DNA from 2 places in the Yersinia intermedia genome. Region 2 is predicted to be linked to the other one. Evidence: riboswitches for the same ligand, from Rfam matches in the RefSeq annotation. Region 2 holds a riboswitch; the other holds the start of a gene.

Region 1 (7,224 bases), 2.0 Mb from region 2:
TGAGTTCAGGCATTTCCGGCGTGCCGCCGACTCTTGCCATGTCAGCCAACCCACATTAAGCGGCCAGATTCGTAAGCTGGAAGATGAGTTGGGTGTGATGTTGCTGGAGCGCACTAGCCGTAAGGTCTTGTTTACCCAGGCTGGGTTGTTGTTGGTGGAGCAAGCCAGAACGGTATTGCGAGAAGTGAAGGTACTGAAAGAGATGGCCAGCTTGCAGGGCGAAAGTATGTCCGGCCCGCTGCATATCGGCCTTATTCCTACCGTCGGGCCTTACTTGCTGCCGCAAATCATTCCTATGTTGCATAAGACATTCCCGAAACTGGAAATGTATCTGCATGAAGCACAAACCCAGAATCTTTTGGCTCAGTTGGACAGTGGTAAGCTGGACTGCGCCATTCTGGCGTTGGTCAAAGAGACCGAAGCTTTTATCGAAGTTCCGCTATTTGATGAGCCGATGAACCTGGCTATTTATGCCGATCATCCATGGGCAGATCGTGACAGAGTGCAAATGCATGAGCTGGCGGGTGAGAAATTATTAATGTTGGAAGATGGTCACTGCCTACGCGATCAGGCCATGGGCTTTTGTTTCCAGGCCGGTGCAGAAGAAGACACTCATTTCCGCGCTACCAGTTTGGAAACCCTGCGTAATATGGTGGCTGCGGGGAGTGGTATAACTTTGCTGCCGTCGCTGGCGGTGCCGAATGAGCGTAAGCGTGATGGTGTATGCTATCTGGAGTGCTACAAACCGGTGCCTAAACGCACCGTCGCGTTGGTGTACCGCCCCGGTTCCCCACTGCGTGGCCGCTATGAGCAACTGGCCGAGGCGATACGTGAACACATGCAACCGCGCATGAGCTCAGAAGTTACAAACGAAAAGCTAGAACAGGCGGTTTAAACCGTTGAGCGCTGCCACACGATAGGCTTCAGCCATAGTCGGATAGTTGAAGGTCGTATTAACGAAATATTCGATAGTATTACCTTCTCCTTTCTGTTCCATAATCGCCTGCCCGATGTGGATAATTTCCGCTGCGCGTTCGCCGAAGCAATGAATACCGAGGATCTGCTTGGTTTCCCGATGGAATAGGATTTTTAAGCTACCAGTATTCATCCCGACGATTTGCGCGCGCGCCAGATGTTTAAACTGCGCGCGGCCAACCTCGTAGGGCACCTTCATCGCGGTTAGGTCTTGCTCGGTTTTACCAACAGAACTGATTTCCGGGATTGTATAAATACCTGTCGGAATATCTTCAATCAAATGAACGTTGGCTTCACCTTTGATCATCGCTTGTGCCGCGATACGCCCCTGATCATAGGCCGCAGAGGCCAGGCTCGGATAACCAATCACATCACCCACCGCATATACATGGGGCAGCGCTGTCTGGTACATGCTATTGACCTTCAGCAGACCACGGCTATCAGCTTCCAGACCAATATTTTCCAACCCTAAACCGCTGGTATTACCGGTACGCCCATTGGCATACAACAAGCAGTCTGCCTTGACCTTTTTACCTGACTTCAGATGCACAATAACACCGTCAAGAGTCCCCTCAATTTGCTCAAACTCTTCGTTGTGACGGATAACGACACCGTTATTCCAGAAGTGGTAAGAGAGGGCATCTGACATTTCCTGATCAAGGAAGGCCAGTAGACGGTCGCGGGTATTGATTAAATCAACTTTGACGCTCAAACCACGGAAGATTGAAGCATATTCACAACCAATAACACCTGCGCCATAGATAATGACGTGTTGGGGTTCATGGCTGAGCTGTAAAATGGTATCGCTGTCGTAAATACGTTCATGACTAAAATCAACATTCGCCGGGCGGTAGGGGCGTGAACCTGTTGCAATCACAATATTATCAGCGCGGAGTGTATCGTTGGTGCCATCGGCATAGCGCACATTGATAGTGTTGGCATCAATAAAACTGGCATCGCCTGAGAACATATGGCAGTGGTTGCGATCGTAAAAGCCCTGGCGCATACGTGTCTGTTGATTAATAACACGGTCAGCATGGTTTAAAATATCAGCGAAAGAAGAACTGATGGTTCGGGCATTGTCGCTGTAGAGTGGATTTTGGTTGAATTCGATAATACGGCTAACGGCGTGGCGCAAAGCTTTGGAAGGGATAGTGCCCCAATGGGTACATCCACCGCCCACATTATTATACCGTTCAATTACGGCAACACGGGCACCTTGCTTGACCAACCCCATAGCGGCACCTTCACCGCCAGGACCCGAGCCAATAACAATGGCATCAAAATGGAAGTGCTGTTGCATGTAGGAGAGACCTATTCTTATACAAAATTACAACGATACATTAACATCAACCCAACCAGATACCCAATAAATTTCAAGGTACAGCCAACACATCTGTAAATTGAAAGATGGCAGGCATAAGCCAATCAACCATGGGTAAATCACCGTGATGTGTGTTGTAAAGCGGCAATTCTGTATTGGGATGATACGTTTGTATAACGGTTGTTACTATAAAGTTTGGTATATTGTTGACTATATATCTTAGATTGAGAATTTGGATATCCCTTGGGCACGATTATGGGCGTCAGAGCACAACAAAAAGAGCGGACTCGTCGTTCCCTTATCGAAGCGGCGTTCAGCCAATTGAGTGCTGAGCGGAGTTTTGCCAGCCTTAGCTTGCGGGAAGTCTCTCGCGAAGCTGGTATCGCACCGACTTCTTTTTACCGGCATTTCCGCGATGTCGACGAACTTGGCCTGACAATGGTCGATGAAAGCGGTCTGATGTTGCGTCAACTGATGCGTCAGGCACGCCAGCGGATTGCCAAGGGCGGCAGTGTTATCCGTACCTCAGTATCTACATTTATGGAATTTATCGGTAATAACCCGAATGCGTTTCGTCTATTGCTGCGGGAGCGCTCCGGCACGTCTGCCGCATTTCGTGCAGCAGTTGCACGTGAAATTCAGCATTTTATTGCCGAGCTGGCAGATTACCTCGAACTGGAAAATCACATGCCACGTAGCTTCACTGAAGCTCAGGCTGAGGCCATGGTCACAATTGTCTTCAGTGCCGGTGCTGAAGTGCTGGACGTAGATATTGAACAACGGCGACAGTTAGAGGAGCGCTTGGTCTTACAATTGCGGATGATCTCCAAGGGCGCTTATTATTGGTATCGTCGCGAGCAGGAAAAACTCGCTGTATCTCGCACTTAATAAGGTAAGGAAAAATGATGGAACAGTCTCGCCGTGAAATCGGCACCCTGCTGCTGGCGTTGATTACTGGCCTGGCAATAAATGGTTCATTTAATACATTATTCAGCGCGTTTGTGCCTTTTTCAGTTTTTCCGCTGCTAACATTGGTATTGGCTGTATATTGTTTACATCAGCGCTACCTCAATTTTGCCATGCCGCATGGCTTGCCAGTGCTGGCCTCTGCATGTTTCCTGCTCGGGATTTTGTTGTATAGCGCGATTGTGCGGGTTGAGCATCCGGCCATTGGTTCTAATTTCGTTCCTTCTATTCTCAGTGTCGTGTTGGTGTTCTGGATCTTGTTTAAACTAAAAGCACGTAAGTCGGTGCAATCAGAATCTGAGCCAGATAATTCGGATAACCAGCAGCCGCAATAACCTGAAAATGGCATGTTTTAAAACGACATATTTTAAAACGCAAAAGGGCAACATCACGTTGCCCTTTTGCTTATCTATTGCCTGTCAGCCGCGCTTTTCTAGTAATACCCCACACTCCATATGATGGGTGTAGGGGAACTGATCAAATAGAGCTAAGCGGCTGATTTTATGTGTCTGTTGTAACTGTTCCAGATTGGCGCACAGCGTTTCAGGGTTACAGGAGATATAAAGGATACGCGGATAACCTTGTACCAGCTTGACCGTCTCGTCATCCAGCCCGCTGCGCGGGGGATCGACAAAAATGGTCTCACAGTTATAACTGCTCAGGTCAATCCCCTTCAAACGGTTAAACTCGCGCACACCTAGCATTGCTTGGGTAAACTCTTCAGCCGACATGCGGATAATTTGCACGTTATCGATATTATTTGCCGCGATATTGTATTGCGCTGCCGCCACTGAGGGTTTAGCGATTTCTGTTGCCAACACGCGTGCAAAATTGCGTGCTAGCGCCAACGAGAAGTTACCATTACCGCAGTACAACTCCAATAAATCGCCACTGGCGTTCTTAGTGGTATCAATTGCCCATTCCAGCATATGGATATTCACCGCCGCATTCGGTTGGGTGAAACTATTCTCCACCTGACGATAAATCATTTCACGCCCGGCAACCGGCAATACTTCATCGATATAGTCATGATCCAACATAATTTTGGTTTTTGCCGCGCGCCCGATCAATTGCAAGTCGAAGCCTTGCGCTCGCAACTGATCACGTAATTCCAGCGCTTTCTGCTGCCACTCTTCATCTAATTGACGGTGATACAGCAAAGAAGCGATCAGTTTACCGCTTAGGGTAGATAAGTAATCAATCTGGAACAGTTTACGCCGCAAAATTGGTTCGGCTCTAATGGCTGTCATCAACGCGCTCATTAGACGATTGATCAACAAACTCGCCACCGGGAACTGTTCAACCCGGATACGCTGCTTAGTCTGCTGGTCAAACATGATGTGGTACAAGTCATCTTCATCGTGCCAAACGCGAAACTCTGCTCTCATGCGGTAATGTTCGGCAGGAGAACGGAATATTTCCGCAGCAGGTGCCTGAAACGGCGACATCATCGCCTGAAGACGGGCAGATTTTTCCGCCAGTTGTTGGTCGTAGCTGTCTGTCGGCAGGATGTCGGGAGTCATGATTCTTCTCGTCTGGCCATTATAAAAGAGGGTTACTGCTGCGGATTGTAGGGAAAGTGGGAGTGATGTCCAGTTTTGTTGTGTTTATTCACTATAACGAGGATGGAAGTCTAGACATCTATTTTACTTGATCGTAGCATTGCGATCCGGCCTCATGCTGTTACTTAAACACCTAAGAGTTAAAAGGGAATCCGGTGTAAATCCGGAGCTGACGCGCAGCGGTAAGGGGAAGTTACGGCGATAGGTTTCAACCAGACACTGTCCGCAAGGGCGGGAAGTCATCGCCAGCTCTATTTCACGGTATTAATTCATTTAAGTAATGAATAAGGCGTGACATCAGAGATCCCAAGCCCGAAGACCTGCCGGTATTACGTCGCAATATGCGTGGTCGTCGCGAACTATCGGCCATGGCACTGCGGCATCCGCCAATTGAGTTTGGATGCTTGTATTCATGACAATAAAAAAATATACGCTGCTCACAGCCCTTTCTGTGACAGCATTTTCTGGATGGGCCCAGGACAGCACCACAACAAGTAATGATGACATGGTGGTTACCGCCAATCGATTCCCCCAACCCATATCTTCTATCTTGGCTCCGGTTGATGTTGTTACTCGTAATGATATTGATCGCTGGCAATCAACTAACCTGAATGATGTTATGCGCCGCTTGCCTGGTGTGAACATTGCACAAACTGGTGGGCCTGGCCAACAGAGTTCCTTGTTTATCCGAGGTACAGATGCCAGGCATGTTTTAGTTCTGGTTGATGGTGTTCGTCTGAATCAGTCGGGTATCAGCGGTTCTTCTGATCTCAGCCAAATCCCTGTCTCTTTAGTACAGCGTATTGAATATATTCGTGGACCACGTTCTGCGGTATATGGTTCAGATGCTATCGGTGGGGTAGTAAACATCATTACTGTGCGTGAAGCCTTGGGTAGCACACTCACCGCAGGCGTGGGTTCGAATGGTTACCAGAACTACGGTGGTTCAACTCAGCAAAAACTGGGTGATAGCACCACGGTGACGTTGGCAGGAAATTACGATTACAGTAAAGGTTATGACATTGTTGCTGCTGGTAATACTGGCATGGCAAGCCAGCCGGATCGTGACGGATACATGGGGAAAATGCTGTGGGCAGGTGTTAATCATGATTTCAATAATCAATTCAGTGGCTTTGCGCGTGCTTACGGTTTCGATAACCGTAGTGACTATGATGGCAGTTATTATCCCGGTTCAGCATTATTAGATACCCGCCAGCTATCAAGCCGTACTTATGACACTGGGTTACGTTTTAAAAATGGAATTTATGCGTCTCAACTGATCGCAAGTTATAACCGCACTAAAGACTATAACTATGATCCATTGTTTGGTCGGCATGATGTATCCGCCTCTTTAGATGATGCAGAGCAATACAATTTACAATGGGGTAATACGCTGCAAGTCGGTAAAGGCGAGGTTAGTGCGGGGGCTGATTGGCAGGAGCAAACAACCAAACGCAAAGCGATGAATGCAACCAATTCTGATGAATACACATTGCGCAACACGGGTATTTATCTGACAGGGCAGCAACAGATCAATGATGTCACTTTAGAAGGCTCAGCGCGCAGTGACGATAATTCGCAATTTGGTTGGCACTCCACCTGGCAGACCAGCGCTGGCTGGGAGTTTATTGATGGCTATCGTTTGATCGGTTCTTACGGTACGGCCTATAAGGCTCCCAATTTAATGCAGCTTTATAGCGCCTATGGCGGTAACACGAACCTGAAACCAGAAGAAAGCAAACAATGGGAAGGCGGGCTTGAAGGCTTAACCGGGCCAGTAACTTGGCGCTTATCCACTTATCGTAATGATATTGAAGAACTTATAGACTATGACAGTAGTAGTAACCGTTACTACAATGTGAGTAAAGCGGTGATAAAAGGTGTGGAATGGACGGGAGCTTTCGACACCGGGCCGTTATCTCACCAAGTTACGTTAGAATATCTTGATCCTCGCGATGCTGAAACCAATCAAATTCTGGTGCGCCGCGCTAAGCAACAGGTTAAATACCAACTTGATTGGCAGGTGGCCGAGTTAGATTGGTCGGTAACATATCAATATCTTGGTCAGCGTTATGACAATACATTCGATCCAACCACTTTTGCACCAAGCTCAGTAAAATTGGGAGGGATTAGCCTTTGGGATCTAGCTGTTTCATATCCGGTCACCTCTCATCTCACAGTTCGTGGTAGAATTGCCAACCTGTTTGATAAAGATTATGAGACGGTTTATGGCTATAAAACCGCTGGACGAGAGTATTACCTCACCGGAAGCTATAACTTCTAAGGTTGATACTGCCCCTCGCCCGACAGCACTGATTTTTGACTCAGGTGTTGGCGGGCTATCTGTCTATCAAGAGATTCGGCAGTTGCTGCCGGATCTCCACTATATATATGCTT
Region 2 (7,224 bases):
TGGCGTGTCATCACCGTCGGTAAATACCGGCTCAGTACCGTAAACCGAAATGGTTTCGGCATAACAGGTATGGCCCAGCATCCCCAGCTTCAACTCGGTGGCTTCTTCCAGTGAACATTGTGTCAGCACACCAGGGCGACCCACTTGCGAACCGACCAACAGTGCGATGGCATTGAATGGCGCATAACGGGCCACGGCCACGGTAGTTTCCTGCTCATCAAAGCCACGGTATGCGCCTTCGGCGGCATCGGCGGCAATCTGCACCGGATTATCTTTAACGTTAGTGACGTGAGCCTGTTGTGATGGGGTACGACGTGCGCGCATTTTCTGCATCGACATCATCATTTCCACCACGTTCATATGAGAAACCACCTCGACAATTTTGGCCGGGGTCATCGCTGTGGTGAGTGGCACAATGGTGCGGCGTGATACGTTAGGATCACACAGCATGTTGGCCAACTTGATGGAGTCCATCTTCATCACTTCTTCCGCATGCGCTAAATTGATACCGTAGCGGGCGATAAAGTGGTCTATCAGGTCGAAACTGCTTTGTGGCTTACCGTCTAATTCGGTCACCACACCGTTAACAATCTTGATGGAAGGTTTTGGATCATTCGGGCTTTCCATGGCAATAAAGCCTTCCTCGATCCACTCTTTGACAAAGCCGTCCTGATTAACTGGGCGTTTCGCCAACGCTTCAAATCTTTTCGATTTCATGAAACAGCCTCACTGTGGCGTCAGATATAAGAAGGGCGGTCGTTTTTCGGTTCAGAACCCAAGGTCGCTAATACCGTTTTGCCGATCTCACGAGCAGAAATGACGGCCTGACGAACTGCGCCAGAATCACCGGAGATAACCAGAATCACTTCGTTACTGAAGCTGGTGCCATGTGCGGGGGAGCTGTAAGCCACCACGTCAACGTTGGCGGATTTCACGGCGGTATCTGCCATCAAAACACCAATCGACGCCGGTGCACCGACTATCACACCGCAAGAACGGCCCAATGGTGCGCCAAATGCCTTTTCCAATGCGTGGCTGGCACGTGCGCTGTACTGCAATTCAATGTGACCGGCTTCATTGGCGTAAACGTCGCCGAAGGTCCGATCCAGCTCTTTCAGCGCCACTTCAACAGCACGTTTCACATCAGAAACATCATCACCACCGAAGATAATCAGCGAGCCATGACCGGCACCGCCCTTGGTATCGCGGGGTAACTCAATACTGACCACTTCGGTATTGGTGGCCTTAACGGCTTCATCGGCTGCCATGATGTGCGGGCCGGCGCCAGTACGTGCGCCCAGAATACCGATGGAGCGATAGCGTTTTTCCAGCTTCATTGCGTCCAGTAGGGCGCTGTCGACGTTGGCGATCACCAGTCCGACCGTGTCACCGATCGCGGTACCAACAAATTCCGTTAAACTGCAAGTCTTCTCAGCCATAGCCGTATCTCGTTGTTTATAGGAGGGTTGTTTAGAAGACGCCGGAGCGTGTTCGCTGACTTTTGCTATCACCTGCGCCATGATTTGGTCGACCAGGTCATTGCTTTCCATTAGCTATTTCCCTTTGGCAAGAACTTCTCGACATCGGTATGTGGGCGTGGGATGACATGGGTCGATTTCACTTCACCCACTTTCGCGGCCGCACTTGCGCCAGCATCAGTGGCAGCTTTAACCGCCCCCACGTCACCACGTACGATGACAGTGACCAGACCAGAGCCAATTTTTTCATAGCCGACTAATGTCACATTGGCCGATTTCACCATGGTGTCCGCAGCCTCAATGGCTGCAGTCAACCCTTTGGTTTCCACCATTCCTAGTGCTTCTTGTTGCATAAATACCTCGACGGGGATGTCAGGAACCTGATGTTTGTGCGTTGGAAATACAGCTATTTCGGTTTCGAACGCGCTCAGGTTCTAAAATAAAAACTGTCGTGTTGGGGCCATTCAGTAAATTTAAAAAAGTAAAGTCAGTAATTTTAAAAATAAAGTTGTCAGGTTCGTGCTGAGAACGAATATACAAACAAGCAATGAAAAAGAATGGCTGTATTGAATTTACTGATGGGAATGGTTAGTGAATAAATAACAAAATATTGCCATGATTATAACTTAATGACTTGTTTTATAATGGAATTTATCGAAAACATGGTGGTAATAACTGGCTATTGCATATTCAGAATTACAATTTATTAGGTGACAATAATAATTAAATTTGTTAATTGCGCGCCTGCCCGTTTAATAGGTCGCGTGATCGCGCGCATAAATATAATGATATCCGTGAGGGTGAAGTTGCCACAAAAGTGCGAGCTTGATAACAATAACGGAAAGAATAAATGGCAAGAAAGTCATATGGCTGAATAAAGCATAAAAGTGCCTGTTAACACGGTGTTGGCGCTAACTTTTCTGCGGAAATGACAATAATTTGTTATTGAAGGTCTACTTTTTGTTTAATTAATGGCACATCACGACAACACTTTCATTTTTGCTCTCTTTATAGTGGCTGGGTCATGGGCCGTGCATTTCCATACCCGTCATACTTCGAGCTGCATGTGCGTTGGCTGCCTTCCTGAAACTCGAATTATTTAGGGTATATAACGTATTAATTTAATAACAAGCAGGGTAACCCTATGAACGACTCACTAAAAGCGCAGTGTATTGCGGAATTCCTCGGTACCGGGCTGTTTCTGTTTTTTGGTATTAGTTGTTTGGCTGCATTGAAAGTAGCAGGTGCCAGTTTTGGTTTGTGGGAAATCTGTATTGTGTGGGGGTTGGGTATTTCACTGGCGGTCTACCTGACGGCAGGAATTTCCGGTGCTCACCTCAATCCGGCTATTACCATCGCGTTATGGTTATTTGCCTGCTTCCCTGGCCGGAAAGTCATCCCGTACAGTATTGCTCAAGTCGCCGGTGCTTTTGGTGGCGCGGCACTGGCCTACATGCTCTACCATAATTTATTTACTGACTTCGAAGCCGCACACCAGATGGTGCGTGGTAGCATGGAAAGCCTGCAATTAGCCAGTATTTTCAGCACCTTCCCATCGCCAGCAATCAGCGTATGGCAGGCTGCATTTGTTGAAATTATTATCACCTCGATTCTTATGGGGCTGATTATGGCGCTAACTGATGATGGTAACGGCGTACCGCGTGGTGCGTTAGGCCCACTATTGATCGGTATTCTGGTGGCGGTTATTGGTGCATCTACCGCTCCGTTAACCGGTTTTGCCATGAACCCGGCACGTGATTTTGGCCCTAAATTATTCACCTTCTTTGCCGGCTGGGGAAAAATCTCAATGACCGGTGGCCGTGATATACCGTATTTCATTGTTCCGATTGTGGCACCGATTATTGGTGCTTGCCTCGGAGCCGCAGTCTACCGCTTCCTCATTGGCAAAAATCTACCTTGTAATACCTGTAAGTTAGAGGATGAGAAAGTCAATTTATAAAGCAACGTGGATTTCCTCATCTGATACTGGGTGAGGAAATTTCGTGATCCATTCTGGTTAATGGATCATTAATTGTCCCCTGATGTTTATGACTCTGGTAGAGTAAATTGTTACTTTGCCTTTTCAGGGAAATAGATTTTAACCTGATGAATGGGAATAATTAAATAACAATGCTCTAACATATTACTTATTACAGGGACGCGTTATAACAATAAAATAAAATTTAATAACAATAAATTAACTGAGAGGTTTTATCATGATTTCTGCCAGTTCTCTTAACTCAGAGCTCATAAATAAAATCGCCCAGGATTTTGCCCAAGCCACCGGGTTGGCGGTGGTAGTGGTGAATATTCACGGTGAGGAAATCTCTGACCTGTTTAATTTCACTCCATTTTGTCAATTAATGCGTCAAGATCCGGTTAACCATCTACGTTGTCGGATGAGTGATCGTTGTGGTGGTCTTGAAGCATCCAAATCCAATGAGCCATGTATCTACCGCTGTCATGCTGGATTAACGGATTTTTCTATTCCTTTGGTGATTGCCGGCCATCTGGTGGGTTTTGTGTTATGTGGTCAGGTCCGGCTGCATGCAGATGTTTACCTTATTGATATTCTGAATATCGATAACCACTGGCAGCAGAATCCGGCGCTAATGGATGAGTTCCATAATGTGCCGATAATGGATTTTTCGCGGGTAATAGCCTCGGCTGATTTACTGAAGCTGATTGTTGAGAACTGCCTGAAAAAACACCTCAATTTTGTTGTGATCAATGACAATATGGGGAGCAAAGATCCAGGCAGGGTACGGCCGGTTCATCCGCATGACAGCAAAATGAAGAAAGCACTACGCTATATAGACACGCATTTATCAGAAGAGCTACGGTTGGAAGAGGTGGCTGGCAAGGTGTATCTCAGCCCTTACTATTTCAGTAAGTTATTTAAAAAATATCAGGGGATCGGCTTCAATGCCTGGGTCAACCAACAACGTATGGCTAATGCCAGAGAGATGTTGCAGCACAGTGATTGGAGCATTGCCAGCATTGCCAAAAATCTTGGTTTTTCCCAAACCAGCTACTTTTGCAAGGTGTTCCGCCAGACCTATAATGTGACACCGCAGGTATTTCGTTCACTTTCTTCTGAACGCAGTGAAATGAAATGACAGTTATTGATCTAATAACAATTAGTCATGTTCTATGTTCACGTTTATATATTTAAAAACTGTGCCAGCTATTAATGTATAAAATAAATAATGACAATTTTTTGTTATGTTTTTATATATGATTTATATCTTAACTCATTGTTTTTGTTTGGATTTAAATCTAATGGCGGCAATTTTTTGTTGTGGTGACACTAAAAAATAACCGCCAAAAAATGAAATTAACCATTTTTTATTTGTGGAAAAGAGTATATTAACGTTAACTGGATTTAATAAACCAGTTGACGTTACAACTGTGTAAATAAAGAGATAAATTCTATAACGAAATAGAAATAAAATAATCTACTGTATTAGATAAATACATACCCCAATCTAGTTGGCGTCGCAGCAAGGCAGCAAACGAGTAAACCCCGCCGGCTGACTAAGGTCAGTAATGCAGGTGCGTGATAGCTGCTAACACCGCTGTAGCTGCCAATACGATGGGGAAGTTACTGAAATGGTTATGTCGTGTACGCATTGGCACTTAATACACGACAGGGAAGGGGGTGACAATCCCCCGCAGCCCCCGCTGCTGTGATGCCGACGAACCCGCTGAAACCACTGATCCATCGGATTGGGAAGGTGCGGGGGAGGATGACGCTAAGCCAGAAGACCAGCCAAATCGGTAAAATATATTCAACTCCTTCGGTGGGAAGTGGGTTGTCATCAGATGCGCGCTGCGGTGACGTTGCGCAGACGCACCTTTTTGACACTGCATATCCCGCTCGAAATGGCGGGATTTTTTATGCAACGGTCTGGCAAACAAGCATTTATTATCGCAGGTACCGGCAGTGGATGCGGTAAAACAACCGTGACGTTGGGTATTCTGCGGGCGCTGATGGCGCGCGGGTTGTCTGTGCAGCCGTTTAAGGTCGGGCCAGATTACCTGGATACCGGTTGGCATAGCGCCGTCAGTGGTGTTACCTCGCGTAATCTTGATGCTTTTATGCTGCCGCCTGCGACCTTGAATGGGTTATATAACCAGCACATGCGCCATGCTGATGTGGCGGTGATCGAAGGTGTGATGGGCTTGTATGACGGCTACGGCACTGATCCCGATTATTGCAGTAGTGCGGCGATGGCCAAGCAACTGGGCTGCCCAGTTATCTTACTGGTGGATGGCAAGGCGGTATCCACCTCGGTTGCGGCTACCGTGCTGGGGTTCTGCCAGTTTGACCCAAATCTCACCATCGCAGGCGTGATTGTTAACCGTGTTAATTCAGAAAACCATTATCAGCTAATCCGCCACGCCATCGAGCATTACTGCGGTATTCCCGTGCTGGGTCGCTTGCCGGTGATGGACGATGTCGCACTGCCATCACGCCATTTAGGGTTGATACCGGTGCAAGAGCAGCGTGAGGGCGTGGCGGGTAAAACCCAGCAGCCCGACAGCTCGCCCCGCTGGCAACGGCTGGCACAGCAGGTTGAAGCCTTTATCGATCTCGACCGATTACTGGCATTGACGCATTGTGCGGCACAGCCTGCCGGCACCCCGCCTTCCTTACCTCCGTCTACACTGGCTAACGGCCTGACACTGGCCTTGGCCGAAGATGAAGCCTTCAATTTTTATTACCCCGATAACCTTGACCTGCTTGAGCAGGCAGGCGTGCGCATCCAACGTTTCAGCCCACTCCATGACCACCGGTTACCCGATTGCCAGATGATTTATCTCGGGGGCGGTTATCCCGAAATTCACGCGAGCCGCTTAGCAGCGAATACAGCGATGCATGCAGCGTTACAGCAAGCGCACCGCCAACAGATCCCGCTGTATGCCGAATGCGGTGGCCTGATGTATCTCGGTGATGGCTTAACGGATGAGAGTGGTCAGCGCCACCCGATGGTTGGCATTTTGGCCGGTGAGAGCCGGATGGGGAAACGGCTGACTCGCTTTGGTTACTGTCAGGCACAGGCCCGCAGTGACACTTTATTGGCTGCACAAGGTGAAATTCTGCGTGGTCATGAATTCCATTATTCCGATTTTACCAGCCCATTGCCGCCGGTATTTGATAGTAGCAAATGGCGTGATGGCGTCGCTATTCAGCGCTGGCACAGTGGCTATCAACTTCAGCGCACTCAGGCCAGCTATCTGCATATCCATTTTGCCCAGCGCCCCGGTTTACTGAATGGCTGGCTGACGGCTGCTCGGAGCGTGCTATGACCCTGAGCGCATGGTTTATTGCTTTCTTGCTTGATAGCTGGCTCGGCGACCCGCCGCACTGGCCGCACCCGGTGCGCTGGATGGGTAACCTGATCTCTGTCATGCAACGTGCTATCCGTGCGGTTTGCCATAGCGAACGGGCACTGAAGTGGGGGGGAGCAGCGCTGTGGTTGGTGGTGGTCGGCGTGACATGGCTGCTGAGTTGGGGGTTCTTATCACTGATGACACACTTCAATCCGTGGCTCGGCTGGTTGGCGCAAGTGTGGATGATTTACACCCTCTTAGCCGGACGTTGCCTGAGTGATGCGGCGCTGCTGGTATTTGATGCCCTGCAGCATGGTTCGCTGGCACAGAGCCGCGAGAAGCTGTCATGGATTGTCGGGCGTGACACCTCACAACTGGAGAAGCCACAAATCACCCGTGCGGTGGTCGA

Evidence for each region. A riboswitch is a leader RNA that binds a small molecule or an ion and turns the genes downstream of it on or off. The one in region 2 is predicted to bind cobalamin.
Region 1: linked by a shared signal. The riboswitch ahead of btuB (TonB-dependent vitamin B12 receptor BtuB) and the one ahead of EL015_RS13390 (cobyrinic acid a,c-diamide synthase CobB) in region 2 are both predicted to bind cobalamin.

Annotation. Positions count from the first base shown of each region.
Region 1 is NZ_LR134116.1:134,636-141,859, forward strand. It holds gene oxyR (DNA-binding transcriptional regulator OxyR) at 1-895, shown strand, start outside; gene sthA (Si-specific NAD(P)(+) transhydrogenase) at 878-2,278, opposite strand; gene fabR (HTH-type transcriptional repressor FabR) at 2,555-3,187, shown strand; gene EL015_RS00640 (YijD family membrane protein) at 3,202-3,600, shown strand; gene trmA (tRNA (uridine(54)-C5)-methyltransferase TrmA) at 3,685-4,788, opposite strand; cobalamin riboswitch at 4,919-5,169, shown strand; gene btuB (TonB-dependent vitamin B12 receptor BtuB) at 5,240-7,111, shown strand; gene murI (glutamate racemase) at 7,056-7,224, shown strand, end outside.
Region 2 is NZ_LR134116.1:2,929,072-2,936,295, reverse strand. It holds gene pduC (propanediol dehydratase large subunit PduC) at 1-717, opposite strand, end outside; gene pduB (propanediol utilization microcompartment protein PduB) at 738-1,550, opposite strand; gene pduA (propanediol utilization microcompartment protein PduA) at 1,550-1,831, opposite strand; gene pduF (propanediol diffusion facilitator PduF) at 2,623-3,438, shown strand; gene pocR (transcriptional regulator PocR) at 3,695-4,597, shown strand; cobalamin riboswitch at 5,075-5,269, shown strand; gene EL015_RS13390 (cobyrinic acid a,c-diamide synthase CobB) at 5,379-6,791, shown strand; gene cbiB (adenosylcobinamide-phosphate synthase CbiB) at 6,788-7,224, shown strand, end outside.